DNA from 4 places in the Agrobacterium sp. NPDC090283 genome. Region 3 is predicted to be linked to each of the others. Evidence: predicted binding sites of a transcription regulator. Region 3 holds the regulator's gene; each other region holds the start of a gene.
The links. Region 3 encodes PhoB, which activates phosphate uptake and scavenging genes when phosphate is short. Its sites were predicted from a motif close to TGTCATNNANCTGTCAT; they were not measured.
Positions count from the first base shown of each region.

Region 1: phnF (phosphonate metabolism transcriptional regulator PhnF) is a predicted target of PhoB. The motif match lies at 3,593-3,609, and genes of this name have one in related genera.
Region 2: ACIQUH_RS13895 (DUF1045 domain-containing protein) is a predicted target of PhoB. The motif match lies at 2,256-2,272, and genes of this name have one in related genera.
Region 4: phnF (phosphonate metabolism transcriptional regulator PhnF) is a predicted target of PhoB. The motif match lies at 4,910-4,926, and genes of this name have one in related genera.

Region 1 covers NZ_JBIVYG010000009.1:55,472-62,728, forward strand. Annotated here, with positions in the region: gene ACIQUH_RS14780 (FAD-binding and (Fe-S)-binding domain-containing protein) at 1-1,730, shown strand, start outside; gene ACIQUH_RS14785 (FadR/GntR family transcriptional regulator) at 1,783-2,514, shown strand; gene ACIQUH_RS14790 (PfkB family carbohydrate kinase) at 2,743-3,546, shown strand; gene phnF (phosphonate metabolism transcriptional regulator PhnF) at 3,674-4,456, shown strand; gene ACIQUH_RS14800 (phosphonate C-P lyase system protein PhnG) at 4,449-4,907, shown strand; gene phnH (phosphonate C-P lyase system protein PhnH) at 4,910-5,455, shown strand; gene ACIQUH_RS14810 (carbon-phosphorus lyase complex subunit PhnI) at 5,455-6,555, shown strand; gene ACIQUH_RS14815 (alpha-D-ribose 1-methylphosphonate 5-phosphate C-P-lyase PhnJ) at 6,552-7,257, shown strand, end outside.
Region 2 covers NZ_JBIVYG010000008.1:126,770-134,026, reverse strand. Annotated here, with positions in the region: gene phnE (phosphonate ABC transporter, permease protein PhnE) at 1-738, shown strand, start outside; gene phnE (phosphonate ABC transporter, permease protein PhnE) at 738-2,087, shown strand; gene ACIQUH_RS13895 (DUF1045 domain-containing protein) at 2,365-3,063, shown strand; gene ACIQUH_RS13890 (alpha-D-ribose 1-methylphosphonate 5-triphosphate diphosphatase) at 3,060-4,196, shown strand; gene phnN (phosphonate metabolism protein/1,5-bisphosphokinase (PRPP-forming) PhnN) at 4,193-4,792, shown strand; gene ACIQUH_RS13880 (AraC family transcriptional regulator ligand-binding domain-containing protein) at 4,880-5,920, shown strand; gene ACIQUH_RS13875 (transcriptional regulator) at 6,384-6,629, shown strand; gene ACIQUH_RS13870 (Ldh family oxidoreductase) at 6,848-7,257, opposite strand, start outside.
Region 3 covers NZ_JBIVYG010000034.1:3,619-10,875, forward strand. Annotated here, with positions in the region: gene ACIQUH_RS27170 (O-succinylhomoserine sulfhydrylase) at 1-254, shown strand, start outside; gene apaG (Co2+/Mg2+ efflux protein ApaG) at 488-880, shown strand; gene ACIQUH_RS27180 (Hsp33 family molecular chaperone) at 930-1,919, opposite strand; gene argF (ornithine carbamoyltransferase) at 2,161-3,078, opposite strand; gene ACIQUH_RS27190 (aspartate aminotransferase family protein) at 3,136-4,335, opposite strand; gene ACIQUH_RS27195 (GcrA family cell cycle regulator) at 4,767-5,300, shown strand; gene phoB (phosphate regulon transcriptional regulator PhoB) at 5,682-6,365, opposite strand; gene phoU (phosphate signaling complex protein PhoU) at 6,396-7,121, opposite strand; gene pstB (phosphate ABC transporter ATP-binding protein PstB) at 7,218-7,257, opposite strand, start outside.
Region 4 covers NZ_JBIVYG010000005.1:132,219-139,475, reverse strand. Annotated here, with positions in the region: gene ACIQUH_RS09885 (inositol monophosphatase family protein) at 1-372, shown strand, start outside; gene ACIQUH_RS09880 (dual specificity protein phosphatase family protein) at 420-1,028, shown strand; gene ACIQUH_RS09875 (metallophosphoesterase family protein) at 1,022-2,707, shown strand; gene ACIQUH_RS09870 (LacI family DNA-binding transcriptional regulator) at 2,741-3,727, opposite strand; gene ACIQUH_RS09865 (hypothetical protein) at 3,931-4,155, opposite strand; gene phnF (phosphonate metabolism transcriptional regulator PhnF) at 4,173-4,895, opposite strand; gene ACIQUH_RS09855 (HAD family hydrolase) at 5,002-5,721, shown strand; gene ACIQUH_RS09850 (pyridoxal 5'-phosphate synthase) at 5,718-6,398, shown strand; gene ACIQUH_RS09845 (ABC transporter ATP-binding protein) at 6,467-7,257, opposite strand, start outside.

The DNA.
Region 1 (7,257 bases), on a different contig from region 3:
ACGGAGCTGGCCTTTCCTACGGCATGTTCGGTCACGTTGACGCAGGGGTCCTTCATGTTCGGCCTGCCCTTGACCTGACGCGCGACGACCATGTGCCGCTCATCCGTGAGATCACCGACGCCGTCGTTGCCCTCACCCGCAAGCATGGCGGAGTCCTGTGGGGTGAACACGGCAAAGGGGTCCGTTCCGAATACGTTCCAGAGTTTTTCGGCGATCTTTACCCGCGTCTGCAGGACATCAAACGAGCGTTTGATCCGGCGAACCGCCTCAACCACGGTAAGATCGCAACGCCAGACGACGAACCGCTTTTGAAGATAGACGAGGTGCCTCTGCGCGGCTCCGTCGACAAGGCGATTGGAAATGAAATCCGCGCCGCCTTTGACAATGCCGCCTACTGCAATGGAAACGGTGCGTGTTTCGACTTCGATGTGTCGAGCCCGATGTGTCCTTCCTATAAAGCGACACGAAATCGTATCTACTCGCCCAAAGGCCGCGCAGCTTTGATGCGCGAATGGCTGCGGCTTCTTGCCGAACGGGGCATCGACCCCAGACGGGAAGCTGCAAAACTAAGCAAATCTGGCAGGACACTGGGATTCGTCAGACGCGCCGTCAATACGCTCAACCCCGTCAACGGTTCCGACTTCTCGCACGAAGTCAGGCAAGCCATGGATACCTGTCTTGCCTGCAAAGCATGCGCCGGCCAATGTCCGGTCAAGGTCAGCGTGCCTGCTTTCCGCTCGAAGTTCCTGAACCTCTATTACGGCAGGTACCTGCGACCGTTAAAAGATCCGCTTGTCGCCAGTATCGAAACCATGTTGCCTCTCATGGCAAGATTCCGGCCGATTTATAATCTCGCTGTTGGCAGCTCGTTCGGTCGCGCCACAATGAGACTGGCAGGCCTCACAGCGCTTCCTGGTCTGGCACGTTTACCTCTTCCGCGCCTGGCAGCGCGCATGGGGGTCGACGTCGCACAGGCTGACCGGATTGACGCGTTGCCCCTGAACCAGCGAGAACGCCTCGTTATCTTCGTTGCCGATGCATTCACAGCCTATTTCGATCCATCGGTGGGCGTTGCCGCAATAGAGGTTGCCCGATTGCTTGGCTTTACGCCTCTTCTCTCACCGCCCCTGACGAACGGCAAGGCGTTGCATGTCCACGGCTATCTGGATCGGTTTAAGAGAGCCGCGTCAAAAACCGCAGGCGAACTCGATCGCCTTGCCGCAACCGGTGTTCCGCTGGTTGGCCTCGATCCGTCCATGACGCTCGCCTTCCGGAGCGAATACAGGGAAGCAGACAGCCAAAGCAACATACCGCCCGTGCTCCTGCCACAGGAGTGGCTGGCGAATATGTCGAGGCCGATGGATGCCACCCAGGAAGTAAAGATAAGCAAGCAGCTCAAGCTGCTGCCGCACTGTACGGAGCGCACCAATGCGCCTTCCTCGCTGATGCAATGGCAGACCGTTTTCAAAGCAGTCGGCGTCGATCTGCAGATTGCAAACACAGGCTGTTGCGGTATGGCTGGAACATTCGGACATGAGCTACGCAACCGCAGCACATCCGAGAAGCTGTACGGGATGAGCTGGTCGGCGGAAATTGCCCGTTCGGACGAGATCGTAACAATGGCAACCGGTTATTCCTGCCGCTCACAGGCAAAAGAAATCGACCAAAAGCGTCTCCCTCATCCCTTGGAGACATTGTGCGACCTTCTCAAACCGGGCGTCGCCAAGTAGAATGATATGTGATATGTGATAAATCCAACTCCATAACAAGACGGGGCATCTTTTGTCGATTATCACGCAACGCGGCAATCTCGCAGAAATCGTTGTTGCAAAGCTCAGCGAACGCATCGATTCGGGGCTTTATTCTGCGGGAGAAAAGATACCATCAAGCGCTCAGCTCTGCGAGGAGTTCGGGGTGTCGCGCACCGTCATTCGCGAAGCCCTCATGTCGCTTAAAGTCGGCGGCCGGGTCACTGCCAGACAGGGTGCTGGTGTATTTGTTACGGAAAAAGACGCAAAGACACTGAACTTCGAGATCAACCGGATCGACGATATCCGCTCCGCGATGCAAATACTCGAACTGCGGCTCGGTGTTGAGATGCAGGCTGCAGCACTCGCGGCAACCCGCAGGACGCCGGAAGCTTTGGCCGAAATCGCGCGAGCCTATGATCATCTCGACGCCCTTGAAACTGACGACGCCGAAATCGAAGCACGTGCAGATTTCGAGTTCCACCTTGCAATTGCCAGAGCAACGCGAAACCCTCATTTTCCAAGTTTTCTGGAAGCGGTGATGGAGAGTATCAACTTCGAACTCGTGTTGAAACATCGCCAATCATCGCGAGCTTACCAAGCCTATCTCAAGAAAATAAACAAGGAACACGCCTCTATCCTTTCTGCTATAACGCAGGGCGATGCGAAGGCTGCAAAGAACGCAATTGCGGCACATCTTGAAGAGAGCCTCAATCGATACCGAACAATGCTGGATGAACCAGCAAGCGCCTTAACCACGGACTAAGGTGAACCGTTCAAGTTCGCGCCGGGCCGATCGCCGTCTTTTTCATCGTCTCGTTGATCAGAAAGTCACAATCAATGAGATGACCCGTCGAATGTTCGGTAGCTTTCGGCCTGTCCGCTTTCAATGGCTATACTTGCTCAAATATCCGTCATGCCTCCGTAAAATGGGGTGTCTATCGTTCCTTTCAGTAGCGGAAAATTCGCGGTATCGACGAAAGATAAGGCAAGCATGTATCACGTGATCGTCATCGGCTCGGTCAACCACGACCGCATCTGGCAGCTCGACGATCCGCTGGTTGCGGGCGGGCGGCTGCGGTTTTCCTCACGCGAAATCCATCTTGGCGGCGGTGGCTTTTTCACCGGCTGCCAGCTTCTCGAGCTTGGCGCCGAAGTCGCCTTCGTCAATCGGCTGATGCAGGACGAACACGGCCTCCGCGCACTCAAGGTGCTTCAGGAAATGGGTTTCGACACGCGGCAGGTGGCGCTGCATCCCGGCGAAACCAGACCGCTGGAAATCCTGCTCGAACCGAACGGCGAGCGAACGATCCTCTATTGCGGGGATCGCAGCAGTCCATTGTTTGCGGCCAGCGCTCCATTCAGCGGCGATGCGGCCTATCTCAACGCGCTCAATCTCGACGCCGGCCTCGTCGCGGAGCTCGATACGATACCGCTCATCATCTCGCAACTGCCGCTGCGCCCGGCCACACCTCGCCCCGCCGACTACGTCATCTCGTCGCGCCACGATGCGGACGACGGGATCGAGATCGCCTGGCGGCGCGCCCGGGCGATCGCGGGTCCGCGGTTGAAAATGCTGGTGCTGACCGACGGCCCCCGCCCGGTCACCCTGTTCGACGGACGTAACGTCGTTGAAGTCGCTCCGGCGCCAACCGTCCATGTCAAAAACACGATCGGCGCCGGCGACCGCTTCAGCGGCGCTTTCCTCCATGCCCTGCTCGATGGTGAGACCGCAGCTTCCGCTGCAACCCGGGCCAGCCGCCAGACCGCCGACTGGTTGCGCCGCACGAGCGGCTGAACTGCGGCAAGCGCCCGCCGTTAGAAATCCCGGCAAATGCCCATTCGGACATACGACTGTCATTGAGGCCAGCTATAAGCACATTCATCCGAATGAATTTGAAGTCGTCCGAACATATAGGCTGGCCATGGTGCAGACCGAACGCCCCAAATGGGGCCAGTGGCAATCCATCGAAAAGCAGATCAGCCGGGACATCGCGTCCGGGGTCCTGGCGCCGCGCAGCCAGCTGCCGACCGAACTGGAGATCATGCGGCGCTTCGGCGTCGGCCGGCACACGGTGCGGCGTGCCATCGCCGAACTTGCGGCGGCCGGCAAGGTGCGGGTCGAACAGGGTCGCGGCACTTTTGTCGAGGAACAGTCGGTCATCCGCTATGCGATCGCCAGGCGCACGCGTTTCAGCCGCAACCTGAAGGAACAGGGGCGCGTCCCTTCCGGCCAGCCGATCGACGAGATGGAGATTGCCGTCCCGCCGGTCGTCGCCGCGGCGCTGCGCATTCTGGAAGGCTCGAAGGTCTATATGATCCTGCGGCGCAGCTTTGCCGACGACGTGCCGATAACGGTCGGCCGAAGCTATTATCCGGTCGAGCGCTTTCCGGACATGCCGGCGCGTCGCCGCATCGGCGCCTCGATCACCGAAATCTATCGGGAATTCGGCATTCCGGACTATATGCGCCAAGCCACCACCATTTTGACCCGCCTGCCGATCGCCGAGGAAGCCCGGCTTCTGGCGCAATCCCCGGAACAGCCGGTCCTCGTCACCCAGAAGGTCGACGTCGACATGCAAGGCCGGCCGATCGCCTATTCCGAAGTGGTCTGGGCCGGCGAGAGAATGCAGTTCGTCATCGATAACGATGAAGCGCCCGGAAGCCGGGCAACGGCAATACCCGCAGAGAGGAAGACCAATGACTGACGTTGCGACCGGCGAGCCGGTCATCGCGGCCTATACCCATGGGCAGGCGCTCGACATTCTGGCGGCAAGCCGCCCCGAAACCATCAAGGCCTGCGCCGAGACCCTATTGACCGATCTCGGCGCTGTTTCCGTCGTCGCCAACCGCACCGGGCTCGCCATGCTGCCCTTCATGGATACGGTGCGCAACACCGCCTTCCATCTCGGCGAGGTTCTGGTGGCGGAAGCGCATATCCGTGTGCCGGAGCGCGATGTCGAAGGTTACGGCGCCGTCACCGGCCGCGATCTCGAACATGCGATGGCGATGGCCGTCATCGACGCGGCCATCGCCGCCGAGCACCGGCCCGGCCCGATCCTCGAACTTCTGGATGCCGAAAGCCGCCACCAGGAGGAAACCGACCGCGAACGGCTGAAAAAGGTCGAGGCGACCCGCGTGCAGATGGAGACCTTCTGACCATGTCGCTCTCCCTGACCCCGACCGCCGACGACAGCCGCACCAATGCGGCATTCGACGCGCTGATGTGGGCGCTCGGCCGCCCCGGCCTCATCCGCACCCTGCCCTTCGCCGGCTTCGAGACGCTGGCCGAAAGCCTGCTCGACCGCGAATGCACCTTCTACGTTGCCGATGACGCCGCGCTCGACCGGCGGCTCGCCGACACCGGCGCTCACCGCGCTCTCCTCGACAGGGCCGAATATGTCTTCGCCCCGCTCGGCTGCGCAGCCGAGGTCGAGGCGCTGTCGGCGCTGCGCAGCGGTTCGCTTGCCTATCCGGACGAAGCCGCGACGCTGTTTGCGCCGGCCAGGATCGGTTCCGGCCAGGCCCTTCGCCTTACCGGCCCCGGCATCAAGGGGTCGCTGACGATCGAAATCGGCGGCATCGACCCGTCCTTCTGGGCGATGCGCGAAAAGGCGATCCGCTATCCGCTCGGCTGGGATCTCTATCTCGTCGATGCCGACCGGCTGGTCGGTCTGCCCCGTTCCACGAAAATCGAGGTGCTCTGATGGCCTATGTAGCAACCCGTGGCGGCGAACGCGCCATCGAACAGGCCGAAAACCTGTTCCGCGACGATCTCGGCCCGATCACCCGCGCCCGTATCGATGCCGTCAGACAAGGTCTGCCTTATCTGATCGATCGCGTCATGGGCGAGGCATCGCTCTATGAGCCGGATCTCGCGGCACTCGCCATCGCCCAGGCCGGCGGCGAGATTTACGAAGCGGTGCTGCTGCTGCGCGCCTATCGCACCACCCAGCCGCGCCTTGCGGTCTGCGAGCCGGTCGCCCAGACGGACCTCTTCACCCTCCGCCGCATCTCGGCCGCTTTCAAGGATATCCCCGGCGGCCAGATCCTTGGGCCGACGCTCGATTATTCGCACCGCCTGCTACAGGTCGGCGTGCTGATGGGTGAGGACTACACGCCCGATCCGGTCATCCCGGCCACCGAACCGGCGCCGGCGACCCAGCCGTCGCTCGCCGCCTGGCAGAAGGCGCAGGGCCTGATCAAGGATTACCCCTCAGAGGCAATCGCGCCCGACGATATTCCCGACCTCACCCGCCAGCCGCTGCTTTTCCCGGCCGAGCGCGCCCACAAGCTGCAAAGCCTTGCGCGCGCCGATACCGGCGGCACGCTGGCGCTCGGCTACGCCACCATGCGCGGCTACGGCGACGTCCACCCGACCGTCAACGAGCTGCGTCTCGCCGAAGCGCCGGTGCGGCTCCGCCACCCGCGCGGCACCGTCTTCAGCGCCGGCCGCGTGCGTGTCAGCCAGACCGAGGTCATCACCAAGACCCATGAATTGCAGCTCGGCTTCTCGGCCACTTTCGGCTGGAACGAGGTGAAGGTGATCGCCGCCGCCACGCTCGATATCGCCTCCAGCCAGCCGAACGCGCATCCGGCCTCCAACGAGGAATTCGTGCTCTACCATACCGAGCCGGTCGAAAGCTCCGGCTTCTGCATCCACTTCAAGCTGCCTCACTATGTCACCTTCCAGTCGAGCCTCGACGCGATCCGCCGCGTCAAGGCGGACGGGGAGGCCGCGGTTTCCAGGCCGGCGGCCGAGGCGGCGCTTTTCGAACAAGAAGACGAGGAAGAGGTCGCGCTGTGACGACGCTACAGGAACTCACCAGGCCCTGGGCGGCCTTCAATTACGGCTTTCTCGATGAATCGGCCAAGCGCGAACTGCGCCGCCGCATTCTGAAGGCCATCGCGGTGCCGGGTTATCAGGTGCCCTATGCCAGCCGCGAAGTGCCGATCGCCCGCGGCTGGGGAACCGGCGGCCTGCAGGTGACGCTGACGCTTTTGAAGCCGGCATCGATCGTCAAGGTCATCGACCAAGGCGCAGACGATTCGGTCAATGCCAGCAGCATCCGCAAATTCGTCGGCCGCGTCGGCGGCGCTGTCGAGACCGAGGATACGAGGCAGGCGACGATCATCCAGTCGCGCCACCGCATTCCGGAAGAGAAGCTGCGCGAAGACCAGATCCTCGTGTTGCAGGTGCCGAACCCGGAGCCGCTGCGCCCCGTCCAGCCGGACATGTCGGTTGCCCGGCAAATGCACGGTGACGCCGATTACGGCCAGCTCTGGCTGATCCTCTACGAACAGCTCGTCCGCTCCGGCCGCATCATGCAGGGGTCGAGCTATCCGAGCATGGTCAACGGCCGTCACGTCATGACGCCATCGCCGATCCCGCGCTGGGACGTGCCGAAACTCAATCAGGCCGATCATCTGACGATCCTCTCGGCCGGCCGCGAAAAGCGCATTTTCGCCGTGCCGCCCTATACCAGCGTCGAACCGCTGGTCTTCGACG
Region 2 (7,257 bases), on a different contig from region 3:
GAAATCTTCCGGGCGATGTTCGACCTGCCGTCGCCCTATGCGGATGGTTCGCTGAAATATAATTATGTCGCGGATCGCGTTTACATCACCGACGGCTTCTACATCCCGCATTTCATCTACCAGCTGATCATCACACTCAATATCGCGCTGGTCTCGACAATCATCGGCACGAGTTTCGCCTTCGTGCTCTGCTTCTTTGCCTCCACCAATCTCGTCGGCGCTGGCCTCGTGCGCTGGGTGGTGCGCCGGGTGATGGAAGTGCTGCGCGCCTTTCCTGAAATCGTCGTCGCCGGACTGCTGACCGCCATCCTGTCGATCGGTCCGATCGCGGCCATCATTGCGATTTCGGTTCATACGATCGGTGCGCTCGGCAAGCTCTTCTTCGAAGTCGTCGAAAATGCCGACATGAAACCGGATGAAGGCCTGCGCGCCGCTGGTGCCAACTGGCTGGAGCGGGTGCGCTTCGCCATCGTGCCGCAGGTGCTGCCCAATTTCGTGTCCTACGCGCTGCTGCGCGCCGAAATCAACGTGCGCGCCTCCACCATCATCGGCGCTGTGGGCGGCGGCGGCATCGGCGAGGTCTTCCGCCTGTCGATCGGTAACGATCACGCGTCGAAGACCTATGCCATCATCATCCTTCTGCTGATCACCATCATCGCCGTCGACCAGTTTTCCAGCTGGCTGCGCCGTAAGCTGATCGGCCAACAATCCTTCGAATTCGGACGGGGAGCGGCCTGATGTCGTCCAGCTTCATTCTCAACACCGCCGACCGCGAGAGGCTGACGGCTGCATATCCCGGCGTATTCAACCGCAGTTTCATGCAACGGTATGGCCTGCTCGTGGGCCTTCTTGCCGTCACCGCCTATCTCATCGGCTGCTTTTTCTTCTTCAATGTCGGACCGGCTTTCATGCAGGGGCGGTGGGATCGCGCTTCGAGCTATATTCAGGACTGGTATTCCTGGCGCGCCCAGCCGCGCCTGCGTTTTGAAGACGGCAAGGTTGAGCCGCAATGGTCAAGCCGCGGGCAATATCCCGCCGATGCGAAGATCGACTGGCTGCAGCCCCTGCCGGGCGGCGGCTACAGTGTGGTCTATGCCGGTACGCAAAACCGCCTCGATGTGACCCCGACCCGGGTGGATGTCTATGTCGACGGCAAGAACTACCCCGTCATCATCAATGACGATGCGGCGGTCGCTCCGCAGGGCCTGCCCGACGAAATCCAGCAGGACGGCAAGAAGGTTCTCGTGCATTACGGCTTTGCTGGCCAGGCGGAAATCCGCACCAGCCAGGTCTATGTGCAGCGCCGTTTCCTTGGATGGGCCAACTTCCTGTTCGACACCAAATCGGAATTCTGGGGCAAGGGTTATGGCGAACTTGCCGCGCTGGCGCTCTGGGGAGAAAGGCTCGATCCCGAACGCTCCAACATCGGCCATATGGTCGATGATTTCCTCGACAACAGCGTCTGGCAACATGCCGATATTCTTTCCAAGCTGATGCAGACGCTGGTGATGGCATTTGTGGGCACGCTGTTCGGCACGCTCGTTGCCCTGCCGCTCGCCTTCATCGCCGCCCGCAACATCACCGCCAACAAGGCCGCAAACTGGGGCATGAAGCGCCTGTTCGACTTCCTGCGTTCCATCGACATGCTGATCTGGGCGCTGTTCTTCACCCGCAGTTTCGGCCCCGGACCGATCCCCGGCATTGCCGCGATCTTCTTCACCGATACCGGCGCGCTTGGCAAAGTCTACGCCGAGGCACTGGAAAATGTGGACGACAAGCAGCGCGAGGGCGTCAAGTCGGTCGGTGCATCCCCGATTGCGGTCAATCGCTTCGGCGTGTTGCCGCAGGTTCTGCCGGTCTTCATTTCGCAATCGCTCTACTTCTGGGAAAGCAACACCCGTTCCGCCACCATCATCGGTGCGGTGGGTGCCGGCGGCATCGGCCTGAAACTGCTGGAGGCGATGGGTACGAATGCCGACTGGGACAAGGTCGCCTATATGGTTCTGCTCATCCTCTTTGTCGTTTTCCTGTTCGACCACATCTCCAATTCCCTGCGTTCGCGCCTGATCGGTAAAACACAGCACTAAGCCTAAAAAGAGCGGGATGATAAAAGCCACAACGGCATTTGTTGTCCCGCCCCTCGGGCATTTGCAGAGCCCTCACGGACGCCGAACATATCCCCCTCGCCTCGTCCATCTGCCATTGGAGCGCATTCGCGAACTCTGCCGCATTTCGAATGCGCTTTTTTCCCTCGGCATCATCATTCTGTCACGGAAACCAATTACCTCGCACTCCTGACCTTGCGGGAAGCGGGCGAGTCACGCCAAATAGCTTCTCATCCCTGGTTTCCCATGACACTGAAGAGTGCTTGCCGTGCGCTACGCCATCTATTTTTCTCCGGCTAAGGATCATCCGCTGACTGAAGCAGCGTCGCGCTGGCTGGGCCGAAATGCATTTTCCGACACATTGCATGACGACCACGACGACTATGCCGAGATGACGGAAGAACCCCGCCGTTATGGTTTCCACGCCACCCTGAAGGCGCCTTTCGAACTTGCCGAAAAATACAGCGAGGCGGAGCTGCTCGCGGCCTTCGAAGATTTCGCGGCCAGCCAGCCTGCCTTCGAAATTCCCCGCGTCGTCGTCGGTGCGCTCGGGCCTTTTTTCGCACTGGTTCCGGACCGCATTTACCAGCCGCTGCAGGATTTTGCCGCCGAGATCGTCGATCATTTCGACCGGTTTCGCGCACCCCTGTCCGAGACAGATATTGCCCGGCGGCGGCCACAAATGCTGACGGAGAGCCAGCGGCAAAATCTGTCGCTCTGGGGTTATCCGCATGTGATGGATGACTTCCGTTTTCACATGACGCTGACCGGCCGCATCGACGAGAGCGATCAGCCCGCCATGCACGAGGTGCTTTCGGCGCGGTTTTCCGAGTTCGTTGATCAGCCCCTCAGCATTTCCGGCCTCGCTTTGTTCATTGAAGAAACGCGTGGCGCGCCCTTTACCGTTCATAGCTGGCACCCCCTTGGCCAGCCACCAAAGAAAGATGCGAACCCATGACCGAGCACGCCCTTTCCAATGCCCGTATCGTTCTGGAAGACGATATTATTCTGGGCTCCGTCCTGATCCGTGACGGCAAGATCGCCGATATCAGCGAAGGCGCCTCCAAGACCGGAGAAGACCTCGAAGGTGACTTCCTGATCCCCGGCCTGGTGGAACTGCACACCGACCATCTGGAGCAGCATTATTCGCCGCGCCCTGGCGTTATCTGGGACAAGATCGCCGCCATTCAGGCCCATGACGCGCAGGTCGCGGCCTCCGGCATCACCACCGTATTCGACTGCCTGCGGCTCGGCTCGGATGAGGATGGCGGTTTCAAGAAGGGCGAAATGCGCGAAATGGCTGACGCCATCGAGGCGGCGGCGGACCAGAACCGCCTGCGTGCGGACCACCTGCTGCATCTGCGCTGTGAGGTCGCCTCCGCCGATGTGCTGGAGCATTTCGAAGACTTCGAAACCGATCCCCGCGTGCGGCTGATTTCGTTGATGGACCACTCCCCGGGTCAGCGCCAGTTCCAATCGATGGATCAGTACATTTTCTATTACCAGAAGAAGCGCGGTTTGAGCGACGAGGCTTTCGCCGAGTTCGTGCGGCGGCGGCAGGCTGCTTCGGCGGAATTTTCCGCCAAGCACCGCGATTATCTGGCCGCCCGCTGCGCCGAACGCGGCATCACCGTCGCAAGCCATGACGACGCCACCGAAGCGCATGTCGGCGAGGCGATCGGCCACGGCGTGAAACTGGCGGAATTCCCCACCAGCGTCGAGGCTGCAAAGGCCTCGCACAGCGCCGGCATGAGCGTGCTGATGGGTGCGCCGAACATCGTCCGCGGCAAATCCCATTCCGGCAATATCGCCGCCCGCGATTTGGCCGAGATCGGCGTGCTGGATGTTCTTTCTTCCGATTATGTGCCGTTCAGCCTGCTCTTCGCGCCCTTCCTGCTCGCCGATCAGGTGGAAGCCATCTCTCTGCCGGAAGCGCTCCGCATGGTCACTGCCACGCCCGCCCGGACGGTTGGCCTTGTTGACCGTGGTCGTATCGCAACGGGACTGCGGGCCGATCTGGTTCGGGTTCATCGCGAGGATGGTGTGCCGGTCGCCCGTTCGGTCTGGCGGCAGGGCAAGCGCGTGGCATGACCGGCGATGGGCAGGATAGCCGGCGCGAACAATTGCCCGGCACGATGATCGTGATTGTCGGCCCCAGCGGGGCCGGCAAGGACACGCTGATGGACTATGCAGCGACACAGCTTTCCAGCCGGCCGGGTTTTCACTTCACCCGCCGTGTCATTACCCGCAGCGGCGATGCTGGCGGTGAAAATCACGATGCCGTTTCGATACATGAGTTCAATCGGCTGGAAGAGGCGGGCGCCTTCGCGGTCTCCTGGCAGGCACATGGGCTGAAATACGGCATCCCGGCTGCGGTCTATCGTCATCTCGAGGCGGGCGACGTGGTCATCGCCAATGGCTCGCGCTCGGCACTTCCCCATTTCGGCACCGCCTTTTCCCGTCTCAAGGTCGTGAACATCGTCGCGCGGCCGGAGGTGCTGGCAAGGCGGCTGGAGCAACGCGGGCGGGAAAGCCGGGACGATATCCTCCGGCGGCTGGAACGCAGCTCGCTGGCCGTCGTCGGGGACTTCGATGTCATAACCGTCGATAATAGCGGCGCAATCGAAGATGCCGGCCAAACCATCATGCGGGTGCTGGAGCAAAGCGCCGGTGTGGGCCGCGCTTAAAATCCCCCGGCCTGGCTGCTCGACAAACGCCCTTTCAAGGCTTACCATCAGGCGACAATTTCCAAACATGGTACGCCAAGGCGAGGGATGCCCGAAAAAAGGGTCAGTGATGAGATAACTGTGGTCGCCGGTCTGGCTGCCGGCGTCAGCAATTATGCCCGGTCACGGGGCATCGATATCGCTCCCATCTGCAAGGCCTTGAATATTGATCCAGCCACATTCAGCAGCCTGACGGAGCGTATCAGCCTCGATAGATTTTCACGTCTGCTCGAAACCTGCGCACTGATTTCCGGTGACGATGCCTTCGGTCTGCAATGTGCCTCAGCCTTTCCCGCAGGCGCATCCGGCGCATTCGGATATGGCCTGATCAGTGCACCGACGGTAAGGGCGTTCCTGCGCTTTCTTCAGGACCATGTTTATTACGCGACCAATAACAGCAATTTCACCATGGTAACGGATGCCACGCAGGTAACCCTGTCATGGTCCTTCGCACCGGTTATCGCCAAACGCGATCAATATGTGGATTTGTCGCTCGCCGTCCTGGTGCAGCGCCTGCGTGATATTCTCGGAGATCGTATAAACCAGATAGAGATCGGTCTGGAGCGGCCGAAACCGAATAATATTCAACTATTTAGAGAACGAATGACGAGGCGCGTCAGTTTTTCCCAGCCCATCCATACCATGCGTCTGCCAGTATCGCTTCTCGATGTGGTCAATCCGAATGCGGATGAGCGGCTGTTCGAGCTGATGAACCTGCAGTGCCGCATGTTGCGACCGGAAACATCGTCGGATGCGACCCATTTCATCGATCAGGTGAAACGTTACATGCAGATGCGGCTGTCGGATGCCGAGCTGTCGCTCGGGGAGATCGCCCCCTATTTCAACCTGTCGGAACGGAGTTTTCAACGGCGGCTCGCCGAACTCGGCACCAATCTCAACGAGATAAAGGACGCCATCCGCAAAAACGCCGGTTTCAAGCTCCTCGTGGAAAGCGATCTTCCGGTATCCGACATTAGCTACAGGCTGGGCTATTCGACACCCGGCGCGTTTTCGCGTTCCGTTTCCCGCTGGTTCGGGGCAACACCGACCGATATTCGCAAGAAACACGCGCATCATTCCGCCGGATGATCCATGTTGTCGGCATCAATATTTCGGAATGACACATTAAATTTGAGAAATATGTCGGCGCCGATTATGATGTGTGCCGAAACATAACAATAAAACGAAAAACTTGGCGCGAGATGTTATTCTATCGGTGCAGCACATCGCCTATTAGAGCGCCGCATATCCTTCGGGTGTGACGAAAACATTCCAAAGCTTTGAAGCTGCATTACGCGCCAGACCGATTGTGGTCTCTGGCAATATCGATGTCGCAGTTCCTTTCAATGCCCGGAACACAGCGTCCGCCGGAATCGTCTGGCTGCGAAAACGGCCTTTTATTGCATAATTTCCAATGCGAAATGAAACCTATTGGCGAAATTGGCGTTTCCGTTCGCGTGTAGACAGAACGGTTCACGAACCGGTTTTGGGGAATGAACCATTGCCTGATCGTGCCCCCGGCAAGGTCAATCTCTTTTGAGGCTGAAAGAAAATGTCTTCAAATACGCCACATGAACATCGCCAGGCGCGGGAAATCATCCTTTCGGAGCGTGAGCGGCATTATCTTGGGCTCGTGGCGCGGGGCAAGCATCCGTCCCATGTCGCCTTGATCACCGGTGCGGATGAAGCGGATGTGAAAGATACTCTTGAAAGGGTGCGCCACAGGCTGGGTGCGACCAATCTGCTGAATGCCGTCAGCATCGCCCTGCTGCGCGGCCTGATCGAACAGGATGCATAATCGACAAATGATCATCCAGGCTTACGCGAAACGTCCCCTCCCGTAAGCTGAAAACCGAATGAGCGGCTTTCTGCGTCAAATCTCTCCATATCAATGGCGGGATGGCGGACCAAAAGCGGGCTGGACATGATGTCCGGCTCTATCGACGCAAATGCAAAGCGGCCATTTACGGTTTGCCCGGCGGGTCATATTCGATCCGCCGGGTTTTTATTGTCACGTCAAAGCGATTGAATTTCGGCCAGAATATCGCTTTCGATCACGATGCCGCTTTCCAGCGCCTGTTTGCGAATCCCCTGGCTGCGGCGGCCGGGCAGACGCACATTTTCCTGCTTTTCTATCTCGCCGGCGATGAGCGCCAGCCGCTCGGTAAAGGCCGCACCGCCTGACGATACGGGGTCTATGGCGATGATCGTGTGGCCGAGAGAGGGTGGCGCGCCCTTGTCGTCCAGAAGGGAGGAAGCCTCGAATGCGAAGTTTCCGCCGGTAATCGCCGCAGCCATGATCTCAACCATCAATGCCAGCGCGGCACCCTTGGCCTCGCCCGCGGGCACCATGGTTCCCTCTATGGCCTCTTCGGGATCGGTCGTCGGCCGGCCGTTTCTGTCAAGCGCCCAGTCGCCGGGGATCG
Region 3 (7,257 bases):
TCGAACTGAAGGGCGGCAAGGAAGCGGCCTTCAAGCTGCAGAACGCGCTGGAAATCGTGAAGATTTCCAACAATCTCGGCGACGCGAAGAGCCTCATCACCCATCCCGGCACAACGACGCACAAGAACCTTACCGACGAGGCGCGTGCCGAACTCGGCATTTCCGGCGGCACGCTCCGCCTTTCCTGCGGCATCGAGGACACCGACGATCTGCTGGAGGATCTGGCGAAGGGTCTGGCGGCCGTTTCGGCCTGAAAATTCAATCGGCAAATCGCCATGGCCTGACCGCGTGTCGGGCCATGGTTCGTCTGCACGGTCCAAAAAGACCGCATCAGGCAACCAATATTTACCTTTCCCGTTATCCCTAACGGTGGAAAACAGCGCAACAGGAGACGCCTCCTGCCCGTCAAGTCATTCATTTTCTTGACGATAGCCAGAGCCTATAGTGTAGGATGTGGTGGCAGGCATAATATCGAGGTGTGGCGCGTATGTATCGTGCTCTGACAAGGGATATCGAGGTAACGGTCGATCCGTATTATCTCGAGGAACAATCCGACCCGGATGACGATCGCTACGTCTGGGGCTATAAAGTCGTGATCGCGAACAATTCCGATATTCCGGTTACCCTCGTCAATCGCTATTGGCACATCACCGATCAGAACGGACAGGTGGATGAGGTGTATGGGCCGGGCGTCGTGGGTGAGAAGCCGCATCTGAAACCGGGCGACAGCTACGAATATTCCTCCGGCTGCCCGCTGGATACACCTTCCGGCCTGATGTTTGGCCATTATGAAATGGAAACGGAAAACGGCGAGGTGTTCAACGTCACCATACCCGCCTTTTCGCTGGATTCACCCGGCCTGATGCGGGTTCTGAACTGACCCCCACCCGGCAATGAAAAAGCCGCGCCCTTGAGAACGCGGCTTTCATTCAGGCATTTTCAAATTCGCTGACATCGTAGCGATAGGTCGTGGAGCAGAACTCGCAGGTCACGGCAATGGCGCCGTCTTCCTCGCTCGCCTTGATCTCCTCGGCAGTGAAGCCTGACAGCACGCCCTTGATCTTGTCCCGCGAGCAGCTGCAACGGTCGAAAACCGCCTGAGGATCATAGATACGCACGCCGCTCTCATGGAAAAGCCTGAAGAGAAGGCGTTCCACCGGCACCTGCGGATCGGTCAACTCGTCGGTATCCACCGTGTTCAGCAGCGTGACGGCTTCCGTCCAGGCATCATCCTCCTGCACCTCGTGACCGCCTTCATCGCCATCGCCGCCATGCAGGTCGCGCATACGCAGCCGCTCGGGGGCCTGCGGCAGGAACTGCGCGATAACGCCGCCCGCGCGCCAGCCATGACGCGGCTTGCCTTCGCCATCACGGTCGAAGAACTCGGCAACGCCCAGCCGCACGCGAGTGGGAAGCTGTTCCGACTGGCGGAAATAAACCCCGGCAATGTCTTCCAGCGAGGAGCCATCGAGCGGCACGATGCCCTGATAAGGCTGCATGCCCGCACCCTGATCGATCGTGAAGGCCAGAATGCCGTTGCCGAGCAATTGCTCCGGCGACGTCGCCCCCGCCGCAATCGCCTCCGCCAGCCGCTCCTCATCGAAACGGGCATAAGCGCGCATGCTTTCCGGCGCGGTGAAATCCGCGACCAACAGGTCAACCGGTCCGTCACCCTTGGTCTGGACGGTCAGCTTGCCGGAAAACTTGAGGGACGTGCCGATCAGCGCCGTCAGAACGGTCGCTTCCGCCAACAGGCGGGCGACCGCCGCGGGATAGTCGTGCCGCTCGAGGATGGCGTTCAGCAGCGGACCCACCTGTACGGCGCGGCCGCGCACATCCAGACCTTCGACCTGAAAGGGCACAACCTTGTCGTCGCCAGCAAAATCGAGATCGTCCAGTTCAACCGTTACATCTGCCATGTCATACTCCCTGGCGCAGCCGTGGCGCCGCTACCGTCCAAAAGTCCGGCTTTTAAAATGTGCTTTTTCCGCTTGTCGCACAGAGACCCGGGAAGAGAAACCGCTTCCGGGGAAAAACGTGCAAATCGTGACGATGGCCCGCCAGCAAAACCGACGAGCCTCTTCGAAGTCCCACAGATGGTAATCTATGCCGCCAAGTTCAAGCACCCGGCCTGACGCGTATCAGACCGGGGGATCCTGGTCAGAGGACGCCCATGCACCATGCGATGATGGACTTCTGCGCGTGGAGGCGGTTTTCCGCCTCGTCGAAGACCACGGATTGCGGACCGTCGATCACGGCATCCGTCACTTCCTCCCCGCGGTGCGCCGGCAGGCAATGCATGAACAGCGCGTCTTTTTCCGCCTTCGCCATCAGGGTTTCATTCACCTGATAGGGCTGGAAGATGTTGTGGCCGCGCGCCTTGTGTTCCTGGTTCATGGACACCCAGGTATCGGTGACGACGCAGTCCGCACCCGCAACGGCCTTGTCGGCATCATGGCACAGCATGATCTCGCCGCCATTGTTGCGCGCCCAGTTCAGGAACTTGTCATGGGGTTCGGAGCCCATCGGCACGGCCATCGTCATGCGGTAACCGAAACGGGCTGAGCCTTCCACGAAGGAATGCAGGACGTTGTTGCCGTCACCCGTCCAGGCAATGGTCTTGCCTTTGACGGGGCCGCGATGTTCCTCGAAGGTCATGATGTCAGCCATGATCTGGCAGGGATGCGTGTCATCCGTCAGGGCGTTGATGACCGGCACCGTCGCATGTTCGGCAAGCTCCAGCAGGCGCGAATGATCCGTCGTGCGGATCATGATGGCGTCGACATAACGCGACAGGACCTTGGCCGTATCGCCGATCGTCTCGGCGCGACCGAGCTGCATTTCAGTACCAGAGAGGAAAAGCGTCTCGCCACCGAGCTGGCGCATGCCGACATCGAAGGAGACGCGGGTGCGGGTCGAAGGTTTTTCGAAGATCATTGCCAGCATCTTGCCGGCAAGCGGCTTTTCCGCCGTTCCGGCCTTGGTGGCGGCCTTGCGCGCCCGGGCATCGTCGAGAATTGCCCGCAGGTCCTGCGAGCTGACGGCCGACAGGTCGAGAAAATGTTTAGGTGAAGCCATTTCAAACTGTCCCATGCTCGCGAGCCTCGGGGAAGAGGCCCGCCCTTTATTGTTTCCTCAGGCGATTTTCGCCTGTTTCGCTGTCAGGGAGGCGGCGGCCGCTTCCACGCGTGCCAGACCCTCGCGGGCCTCTTCCGCCGTGGTGACGAGCGGCGGCAGAAGACGGATGACGTTATCGCCCGCCGGCACGCCCAGCAGATGCTCGGTGCGCATGGCCTGCAGCAGTTCGCCCGATGGAACCTTGGCCTTGATGCCGAGAAGCAGGCCTTCGCCGCGAATTTCCTCGATGACATCAGGATAACGATCCTTCAGCGAGGCAAGGCCCTGGCGGAAGACCAGCGCGACATCACGAACCTTTTCCAGAAAGCCCTCGGAGAGGACGACATCGAGCACCGCATTGCCAACAGCCATGGCCAGCGGGTTGCCGCCATAGGTGGTGCCATGCACGCCTGCCGTCATGCCGGAAGCGGCATCCGCCGTCGCAAGGCACGCGCCGAGCGGGAAACCGCCGCCAATACCCTTGGCAACCGCCATGATATCGGGCGCAACACCCGTCTGCTCATAGGCGAAGAGCTTGCCCGTGCGGCCGACACCGGTCTGCACCTCATCGAAAATCAGCAGCATGCCATGCTCGTCGCAGAGCGACCGCAGCAGCTGCAGAAATTCCTTGCTGGGCGCGCGAATGCCGCCTTCGCCCTGAATGGGCTCGATCAGAAGCGCGGCCGTCTCAGCCGTGATCGCGGCCTTCAGCGCATCGACATCACCGAAGGGCACCTGGTCGAAACCCTCGACCTTGGGACCGAAACCTTCGAGATATTTCTGCTGACCACCGGCGGCGATCGTCGCCAGCGTACGGCCATGAAAGGCGCCTTCGAAGGTGATAATCCGGAACTTTTCCGGATGTCCCTTGGAATAATGATAACGGCGCGCGGTCTTGATCGCGCATTCCAGCGCTTCCGCGCCGGAATTGGTGAAGAAGACCTTGTCCGCGAATGTCGCTTCCGTCAGGCGCTTTGCAAGCTTTTCCTGGCCCGGTACTTCATAAAGGTTCGAAACGTGCCAGACCTTCTCGGCCTGGGTCTTGATCGCTTCCACGAGGTGCGGATGGGCGTGGCCCAGCGAGTTGACCGCGACACCGGCTGCAAAATCCAGATATCGTTCGCCGCTTTCCGTGAACAGCCAGACGCCCTCGCCTCGCTCGAAGCGCAGGGGGGCTCTTGCAAACGTATCGAACAATGGCGCGGCGGCTTCGGCCATGGCTGTATCACTCCTTGCGCGGATGCGCTGTCAGACGGTTGTCAATAGGCTTTCGGGGTTATCCCTTGCCTGAAAATCAAAAATGCCGCCTCGCGGCGGCAGGGGCACTATTGTCACTTCGCCTGCCGATGTCAACAAAAGTCCGCGTTTCCCGGGCTTCTCAAGCACTAGTAGGAGGCGGACGGCGAGGCCCAAGGTGTTGCCTTTCAGACTCAACTCGCCAGCAAGTTGGGGAAAACCGGAAAATCGATTCCAGATGATTCCCGCGACTCTTGCCACGGAGTCAGGCTGGCACTAGGTTAATCGCTAATTACTAGACTGCATTGCGGCGGAACTAGTCACCAAAAATCCGGCGGAAACCACGCTCGCGGCACGCCCGCGAGACGGAGAGGGATTCTGCCGACATTATACGCGACGAGCGGAGAAGCGGCATGAACTGGACAGACGAGCGGGTCGAAAAACTCAAGAAATTGTGGTCCGAGGGGCTTAGCGCCAGCCAGATAGCGGCGCAGCTGGGCGGCGTCAGCCGCAATGCCGTGATCGGCAAGGTCCATCGCCTTAACCTGCCTGGCCGCGTGAAGGCCGGCGGCCCGGTCACTTCGGCGCGTTCCGCGCCCAAGCGCGCTGCCGCCCCCGCCCCACGCGCGACGAATTTCGCAAACCGCGTCAGCGCAGCCCCCGCGCGGGCCTTGAACCGCTCCAACGCGGCAACGGCGCTGCACGAGGAGATCGATATCGAGACCGCCGAAGTTCTCGAATACGTTCCTTCCAAGAACGTCGTTACGCCAATTTCCCGTCGCCTGACGCTGACGGAACTGACGGAACGCACCTGCAAGTGGCCGGTTGGCGACCCCTTGAAAGACGATTTCCATTTCTGCGGTTGTGAAGCACTGGAATCTTCGCCCTATTGCAAGTTCCATGCAAAGCTCGCCTACCAGCCGGTAAGCGAGCGTCGCAAGGCTTGAGTGTTGCGGCACGCATTCGACACTCAAAAACTACGGGCCTTCGGGCCCGTTTTTTTATGGCGAAATTCAAGGCGGCTCCGCCTTGCAGCACGCATTGTTTAAGAGGCGCTCCAATCCTTGTTCTTGCGCAATCTGCGGACGCAAACCGCGACGCGTCCCTTACTGCAAATGCTCTGAATTCGTCGGCGGCGTGCCGCATCCTTCCTCCTGAGAGGCTTCACTGCGCAATCCGGATTTCAGCGGACGTCCATCACCCTCAAGAATGACAGGGGTGCCGCATTTGCGGAAGGCTCAAAATCGAAAGGCCCGACACCATTCCGGTCCCGGGCCTTCTGATTTTTGGGGAATTATCCTAAGTGAAACCATCGGTTTCGGTTTTGCTCAGGCTTCCATCGAATATCCGGCGCCGCGCACGGTGCGGATGACATCCTGCATATGCGAAAAATTGAGCGCCTTGCGCAGACGCCCGACATGCACGTCGACGGTACGCTCATCCACATAGATATCGTGGCCCCAGACGCCGTCCAGCAATTGCGAGCGGGAGAATACCCGGCCCGGAGAGGTCATCAGGAATTCCAGCAGCCGGAACTCCGTCGGACCGAGGCGCACTTCGCGGCTTTTGCGGTGAACGCGATGGGTCTCGCGATCCAGTTCGATATCACCGCATTTCAGCACCGAAGACAGAACCTCGGGACGAGCCCGGCGCAGCATGGCCTTGACGCGGGCCATGAGTTCCGGCGTCGAGAACGGCTTGACGACATAATCGTCGGCACCGGTGGCAAGGCCACGAACCCGTTCGCTTTCCTCGCCGCGCGCCGTCAGCATGATGATGGGCAGGCGTTCGGTTTCCGGCCGCATTCTAAGCCGCCGGCACAGTTCGATGCCGGAAACGCCGGGCAACATCCAGTCCAGGATGAGAAGATCCGGAATACGCTCCTGCAGCCTGATTTCCGCCTCGTCGCCACGGGGTATCGTGTCGACGTCATATCCCTCAGCCTCGAGATTGTAACGAAGCAGGACGCTCAGCGCTTCCTCGTCTTCCACAACTGCAATCTTGGGCACCATATGCTAACTCCGCAAGCCGCTGCTTGTCTGTTACTCGGTCACCGAACCGAGCGTGTTGGAACTGTCGTCCTTCGGACGCTCGCCCTCCGGCTGGCTGCCGGTGGTCATGTAATAGATCGTCTCGGCGATATTGGTGGCGTGGTCGCCGATACGCTCGATGTTCTTGGCGCAGAAAAGAAGATGCGTGCAGGTGGTGATGTTGCGCGGATCTTCCATCATGTAGGTCAGAAGCTCGCGGAAGAGCGACGTATACATGGCGTCGATTTCTTCGTCGCGCTCGCGGATGGCATTGGCCTTCTCGGCGGAACGTGTGGAATAGACGTCAAGGACTTCCTTGAGCTGCACCAGTGCCAGCTCCGACAGATGCTCGATGCCGCGGGCGAGCTTGCGCGGCACGCCGGTTCCGGCAACCGCGATGACGCGCTTGGCGGTGTTCTTACCGAGATCACCGACGCGCTCGAGGTCGCCGGCGATACGCAGGGTGCCGATGATCTCGCGAAGATCGGCCGCCATCGGCTGGCGTCTGGCGATGGTGACGATGGCCTTGTCGCCGATCTCCCGCTCGGAATGGTCGAGGATCGTATCGTCGGAAATGACCTTCTGCGCAAGCGCGGCATCGGAATTGACGAGCGCACGCACGGCGTCGGCGCACATCTGTTCCGCAAGACCGCCCATTTCCGCGATGCGGCGCGTCAGAAACTTCAATTCATCGTCATAGACGGAAACGATATGCGAATGGGTTGTTGTCTGTGTCATGGTCTAGTCCTCCGGCTCGGCCCGCATGCGCGTGCCCGGAAGCGGGCACGGCAGAGGCACCAGTCTTGTTCGGTTTCGATAAAGCGCCGGCCGGGATCAGCCGAAGCGGCCCATGATGTAGTCCTGCGTGCGCTGG
Region 4 (7,257 bases), on a different contig from region 3:
GCTTCGATCGAGATGGGGTGGTCTACCCGTATCGCGAATGCCACCTATCTCGATGTGGTCAAGAACCTGCTCGATATGGGCGCCAATGTTCGCCGCGCCGGCTCCGGTGCTTTGGCGCTTGCCTATGTGGCCGATGGCCGTTCCGATGGCTATCTCGAATTGCATATGAATTCATGGGATTGTCTTGCGGGGCTGCTACTCGTCAGCGAAGCTGGCGGCGATGTGTGCCCATTTCTGGAGATCGGCAGTTTGCGGGATGGTGGACCGGTGCTGGCCGCAGCTGCCGGTGTTGCCAAAGGTGTCAGCCAGGCATCGAATATAGTCCTCGCCGCGCGGCAGCTTTCGGATGATCCGCAGGCTGCATCGGCCTGATTTATGACGGCGGGCCCTTGGGTCCTTCGTGCATGTGGAGGAATGAAATGGATGGACCCGTTTATGCCCGGCCTGCAATCAGCCTGATTGCGGAAGGGCTCGGCCCGCACGGTGCTGCGCTTTACATTGGCGGCAGCGATGGTGCGAGTGATCTCGGGCTCCTGCGCCGGCATGGCATCACCATTGTCGTCAATTGCGCCGTCAATCTGGATATCAATCTCGTGCAGGCCGTGGCGGAAGAGGACGAAAGGCGCGCCGTTGGCTATGGCGATATCCGCTACTACAAGCTTGGCCTTATCGATGGCGAGGGCAGCCCCGACACCATGATGCTGGGTGCCTATTACATTCTCGACGGCGCGTTGCGTCAGACCATGCCTGAGCGGGAAACCTATCCATTTGCCGATGGCGGCAATGTGCTGGTCAATTGCCGCAGTGGGCGCAGCCGTTCCGTCTCGCTGGTGGCGCTTTTCCTGCACAAGCAGCAGCCGGATCTCTATCCGACCCTCGACGATGCGCTGGCCGTGATCCGCACGAAACGGGAGCTGCGGCCTGACGAATGGTTCGAGACGCCGAAACCGATGCTTTATGCCGCCGCTCGCCGTGCTTCCGACTGGATCGACATGGTCGAGGGCAGAAAGACCGCTCTACCATGCTGACACGTACGCTTCCCTCCGTTGCCGTCATCGCCGACGCGCATTTCCATGACACGGCAGCTGATTTCGGATTTCCCGGCATCGAGATCGGTGGCCAGCGCATCACCATGCGCAGCTGGTCGGATACACGCGAATCCACCCGGGTTTTCAACGAGAGCGCCGATGCGCTCCATGCGGCGCTCGAAGAGGTGCGGCAGCGCGGCATTCGCCATGTGGTGCTGCTTGGCGATTATACCGATGATGGCCAGCGGGTGACGACTGAAACGCTGAAGGGCATCCTGCAGCGCCACAGCGATACCCACGGCACGGCCTTTTACGCATTGCCCGGAAACCACGATATTTTCGGCCCTCGCGGGCGGCACCATACCAAGGAGTTTCTGACGGAGAACGGCAAATGCCTTTCCGTTTCAAGCGATGCACGGCGGGCCGGTGAGCGCGTTGTCGTCAGCGACCGGATGTATTGCGAGGGTTATCCTGCGGGCCTTGGTCCGATGGCGGCTTTCGGTTATTTCCGTCAGCCGGACTATCTGCATTGGGAAACCCCTTTTGGAATGTCCGATGCGGCGGAAGACCGGCTGTATGAGGTGCGCTCGCCCGATGGGCGCAATGTCTATCGTCTGATGGATGCCTCCTATCTGGTCGAGCCGGAGCCGGGCCTCTGGCTGCTGATGATCGATGCCAATATTTTCGAGCCGCTCGATGGCGCGTTTGAAACGGGCGAGGAGGCGGCTTTCACCGACAGCACCTCCGGTGGCTGGAATGCGCTTTTGCGCTGCAAGCCTTTCCTCATTGACTGGATCGCCGATGTGCGCCGCAGGGCGGAAATGCACGGCAAGACATTGCTCGGCTTTTCCCATTATCCGGCGCTCGACCCTTTCGATGGTGCAAGCGGCGCAGAAAGTGCCCTGTTCGGCGAAACCAATGTCGTGCGTCGTACGCCGCGCAAGGCCGTGGAGGATGCGCTGTTACAGGCCGGGCTTACCGTCCATTTCAGTGGGCACCTGCATGTGGAAGGCGTGACGCGGCGCGGGGAGGGTGAAAATTCGCTCACCAATATCGCCGTGCCATCGCTTGTCGCCTTTCCGCCTGCCTTCAAGGTCGTCCATCCGTCGCGGCAGGAAATCCTTGTCGAGACGGTGGAGATGGCTGCCCTGCCGGTCAATGACCGCATTTGCCGTGGTTACGCGCAGGAAACGGCACTGGCGGGCGAGGAAAACGACCGGGCCCTTGCTGCCGGCAATTACGGTGAGTTTCTGCTGGGCCACAACCGGGCGCTGATCAGGCGCCGTTATTTCACCAGGGAATGGCCAGCCGAGGTCGTCGCGGCAATCGCCGACAAGAGCATTCGGAACGTTCTCGGCCTGCTTGGACAAAAAGGCCTATCCTCGTCCGACGATGCTGTCCTGTCCTTAGAGCTGCCGATGTTCGAGCTGATTGCCGACTGGTATTGCCTGCGCCAGGGCGCAGGTCTTGCGCTGCCGCATATCGCGCCGCACCGGCTTTCCCTTTATCGAATGCTGGCGGAGCGCTTCGGTCGCGCGCCGGATCATCACGATGGTTCGGTGGAGAGTTTTCTCGAAATCTTCTTCGGAGCCCTCGGCCTGTTTCTTGAACGTGCCGAGAGCAGCCCGGGCGATCTGACGCTTCGGCTTGCACCGCGGCACGAACGCGTTGCGGTTTGAACGGAGGATGCCGGCGGATGGACGTGGAAGCGTCTAGCGCGCGGTGATGCGCTCCACCATCGAGACGGGTACGACCTGAAGTCGGGTTTCCGGCTCATCGCTATCGAGCGCGGTCAAAACCTTCTCGGTCAACGCGTCGAAGGATTGGGCAACGGTGGTTAGCTGGTAGCTTTTCCAGCTGGCCTGCGGAATATCGTCGAAACCGACAATCGATATGTCTTCCGGCACCCGACGGCCCATTTCCAGCCGCGCTGCATCCATGAAGCCGAGCGCCAGCAGATCGGTCACGCAGAAGGCGCCGTCTATCGTTTTGTCGGTCAGCAACTCGCGGCCGGCCTGATAACCGCTGTCATAGCTCGTCGGTCCGCCGGACCATGGAACGACCTCGATGCCTTCGATGGTCATGCGCTGGGTGAAGGCGCTGGCGCGGCGCAACTGGGCCGGCGTCTGGCTGCCGCTGGAAACGACCGCGACCTTTTTGCACTTTGCCTCCACAAGCCGCATGGCGGCAAGCTCGGCACCGCGGGAATCGTCGCTCAGCACCATGTTCGTATCGGTGCGGTCAAGACGCTGATTGATGAGGATGAGGCGCACACCATTGGCGATGCATTCGTCGACGATCGAGGCCGGCGGCTCGCCGGAGAGAACGACGATAGCCTGGGCGCGGAACTCGAAGAGCCGTTCGATCAGCGGAGCGATGTCCTTGCGCGCATCCGCCGCATTCAGCAGCAGGCATTGCAGGCCGCGACGCAGAAGCCCGATGCTCAGCAGATCGAGCTGCTTTGAAATGAAGGGAGAGCTGAGATTGGCGCCGACGACCCCGATGAGGTTGGAACGGTCATTGTTGAGGCCCTGCGCCAGACGGTTGACGCGGTAGCCGAGTTCCTGTGCGGCTTTCAGCACCTTGCGCCGGACGGCCTTCGATACGCTGCCGCCGGGTGTGAAGGTACGCGAGACGGCGGAGCGCGAAACCCCGGCCCTTTTCGCCACCTCTTCGGCTGTCACGAACCCTCTCGCCATTCAACTCCCCCGTTGCGAAATCCTATGCCTGATATCACAGGTCGCACGGCGTCGCCTATGCCGATCGAAACATTTGCGCGGGAGACGCTCCTGCAGGCCACCTTCCGCGCCCCTGCGACCACCGCTCGCCGTAGCATCATCTCTTCAAGAACCGCTGAACCGGGCGGGTTCAGAGGAACTGCAGCCGGAACTGCTATCCACGCCTAGTCCTCGCGTTTGAGGGCGTCGACTGCGGCTTCGGCGCGCGCGGCGGCTTCCCTTGCTTCACGCGCGGCATCGGCAGCTGCTTCAGGGTCGGAGGAGGAGCCGTCATAACCGCCCATGGCGCGCTCCCCTATACCGATGTGAAAATCCTTCAGCTGGAAAGCGGCGAATGCCAGAAGGCCGGCAGCGGCAACAAAAAGGCATGTCTTCATGCGCAGGTTCATTTGCGTTTCCCTGCGCCTCAATCGGTGATGTGCAATTCGATTGCCTGTGACGAAAAGCAGCCGATGAAGCAGGATATCGGGTTTCCGTCCGCGGCCCGGTCGATTGCGGTGTAGGCGAGCACCGGCAGCGATTTCGACGATTTGAGGAAATAATGTTCGTGAGGAGCTGGCAGCCGTGCGACGACGATTGTTTTTGCACGTTGATAGTCAACCACGCCGAACCGTTTCAGTGTTTCGCTGATCGATCCCAGCTCTTCGAAAATCTCCGGAAAGCCGGAAAACCGTGTCGCACAACAAAAGCGGGTGCCGATGCCGATGGGGTGACCATTGGCGTAAGCGCCGATTTGCAGGGCGAGCAGCGGTGCTTTTATGCCAAGACCGAGAGCTGCTGCGACATCTTCCGTCGCCGGTTCAAGCCACCAGCGCAGCAATTTGCGGTCCGGACGCGCATTCACGGCTTCAAGATTGCGGTCGAAATGGACCCGGCGGCCAACGACGTAAGGAATCGGCGCGTCGCTGACGAAGGTGCCGCTGCCATGCAGAATACGGAGCAGTCCTTCTTCTTCCAGTGAGGCCAGCGCGCGGCGCGCCGTCATCCGGTTGACCTTGAATTCCCGGGCGATGTCCTGGCTGGAGGGAATTTTTTCGCCGGGTTTCAACTCTCCCTGTTCGATCCGCCCGCGCAACGCGGCGGCGACCTGCCGCCATAAAGATTTTGTTTCTGATGTTGCATTGTCCATGCGCGGCGTCCGGTTGTCTTGCAGATGTCACATGAATGAGGTTAAAGGTATATACCTCTTTGCAGTGGTATATTCTATTTAAAACTCATCCGTTTCGGTTGTCCGCATGATTACCAGTATTTCGCCTGATCGCTACATTGTTTGGGATTTTGAGGGCACTCTTGCCGTCCGTAGAGGACGTTATACCGGCGCGCTGGAGACAGCCGCGGGAATGGTCGATCCCGCCTTTCTCGGCATGGCCGACAATATCCGCCCGTTCTTGTCCGGCGCGTTTCCCTGGCATCGGGCGGAACTCGCACATGCCTTCGCGGGGGACGCGGAAGCGTGGTGGCGTGCCATTCTCACCGCAGCCGAAGCGGCGCTCGTGGCGCTGGGCATGGACCGAGGCATGGCGGCGGAGGTCGCAAAACATTCGCGCGGGATCTATCTCGATCCCGTCGGCTGGGAAGTCGATCCGCAGGCCATGCCTGTGCTTGATCAATTATCCACTGCCGGCTGGCGCCATGTGATCCTGTCTAATTTTGCGCCGGAACTACCGTCGCTGGTGAAAAACATCGGCCTCTCCAGCTGCATGGATCATGTTTTTTCCTCTGGCCTGATCGGCCTTGAGAAGCCATCGGCCGCGCTTTTTCATCATGTGGCCGGAGTGCTCGCACCGCATCGTGCTTGCTGGATGATTGGCGACAATCCCCATGCCGACATTGCCGGCGGCCGGGCCGCCGGTCTCTCGACCATCTTGGTGCGACCTGAAGGCCCGGGGCCCGGACTTTCGGTCGCCGAGCTTTCCGCCATTCCCGCCATCATTTTAGAGGAGAACCGACCATGACATGTTCCGAGGCCATTACCCTGTCGATGAAAGACAGGTTGCGCCAAATCCCGTCGCTGAAAGCGCCGCTTCCGGAGTGCGATCCGCTTGCGCTGCCCGATACACCACAGGACGCTTTTGCCCTGTGGCTGGACGATGCCCTCAATGCCGGTATCCGCGAGCCGCACGCCATGACCTTGTCCACGGTGGACGAGAACGGCTGGCCCGATGCCCGCATGCTGATCCTGAAAAACCTTGACGAGCGCGGCTGGCATTTTGCCATAAAGGCTGAGAGCCCCAAGGGGCGGCAGATCGAAAACAGGTCGCACGTCGCTTTGACCTTCTACTGGTCGGCGCTCGGACGGCAGGTTCGCCTGCGTGGCCCCGCAATCATGCTTTCCGACGGTGAATGCGCGGAAGATTTTCTCGACCGCCCCGTCAGCTCGCGGGCCAGCGCCATCGCCTCGCGGCAAAGCGAAATTCTCGAAGCGGGCGAGGGCCTCGAAAGCCGCATGGCCGAGGCGCAGGCCCTCATCGCGGCCAATCCGGATTATGTGTCCCCGGGATGGCGTGTCTATGCCGTTGCGCCCGTTGTCGCGGAGTTCTGGCAGGGGGCATCCGACCGCAATCACAAGCGGCTGCGATATGGTCTTGTCGGGGATAATCCGACGTGGGAAAGGTCCCTTCTCTGGCCGTGAAACCAACCCGGACCGTCGCGACGGTTCCTGATCCTGCCGATGGTCCGGGCGCCTCATTTGGCTCAGGCTTACCGGTTCAGGAGGGCAACACCCGTTTCCTCATCGAACAAATGCATATCGGATGGGTCAATGTCGAGGCCGATCATTTCACCGGCTTTGACCGCGCTGCGTCCCTGCACCGCGATGACCAGTTCGGTGGATGTTGCCGTTGTGAGGAAGGTCGCCGAACCGGTCGTTTCCACAGCGGAGACAGGCAGCGTCAATGCTGCCCCGACTGCCGTTGCCGGCCGGATATGTTCCGGCCTGATGCCGACGATTACATTTTTACCGGGAGGCAGGGAGACAGGGTTCCTGACCGACTGCTGCGGCTCGTCTTCATCGAACCGTAACTGAAGGGAAGCGCCATCCGGGCTGACGGTCGCCGGAATGAAATTCATCGCCGGCGAGCCGATGAAGCCTGCAACGAAACGATTGACGGGGCGGTCGTATAATTCCAGCGGCGTTCCCTGCTGTTCGATGACACCGTCACGCATGACGACGACATGATCGGCCATGGTCATCGCCTCGATCTGGTCATGGGTGACATAGACCGAGGTGGCATGCAGGCGATCGTGCAGCGCGCGGATTTCCTTGCGCATATGAACGCGCAGTGCGGCATCGAGGTTGGAAAGCGGCTCATCGAACAGGAAGGCCTGCGGATTGCGGATGATTGCCCGGCTCATGGCCACGCGCTGACGCTGGCCGCCGGAGAGTTCACGCGGATAACGCTTCATCAGCTTGGAAAGACCGGTCGTGGCCGCAACCTCTTCCGCCGCCTTGCGGGCCTCGGCCTTGGCAACGCCGCGCATGCGCAGCGAAT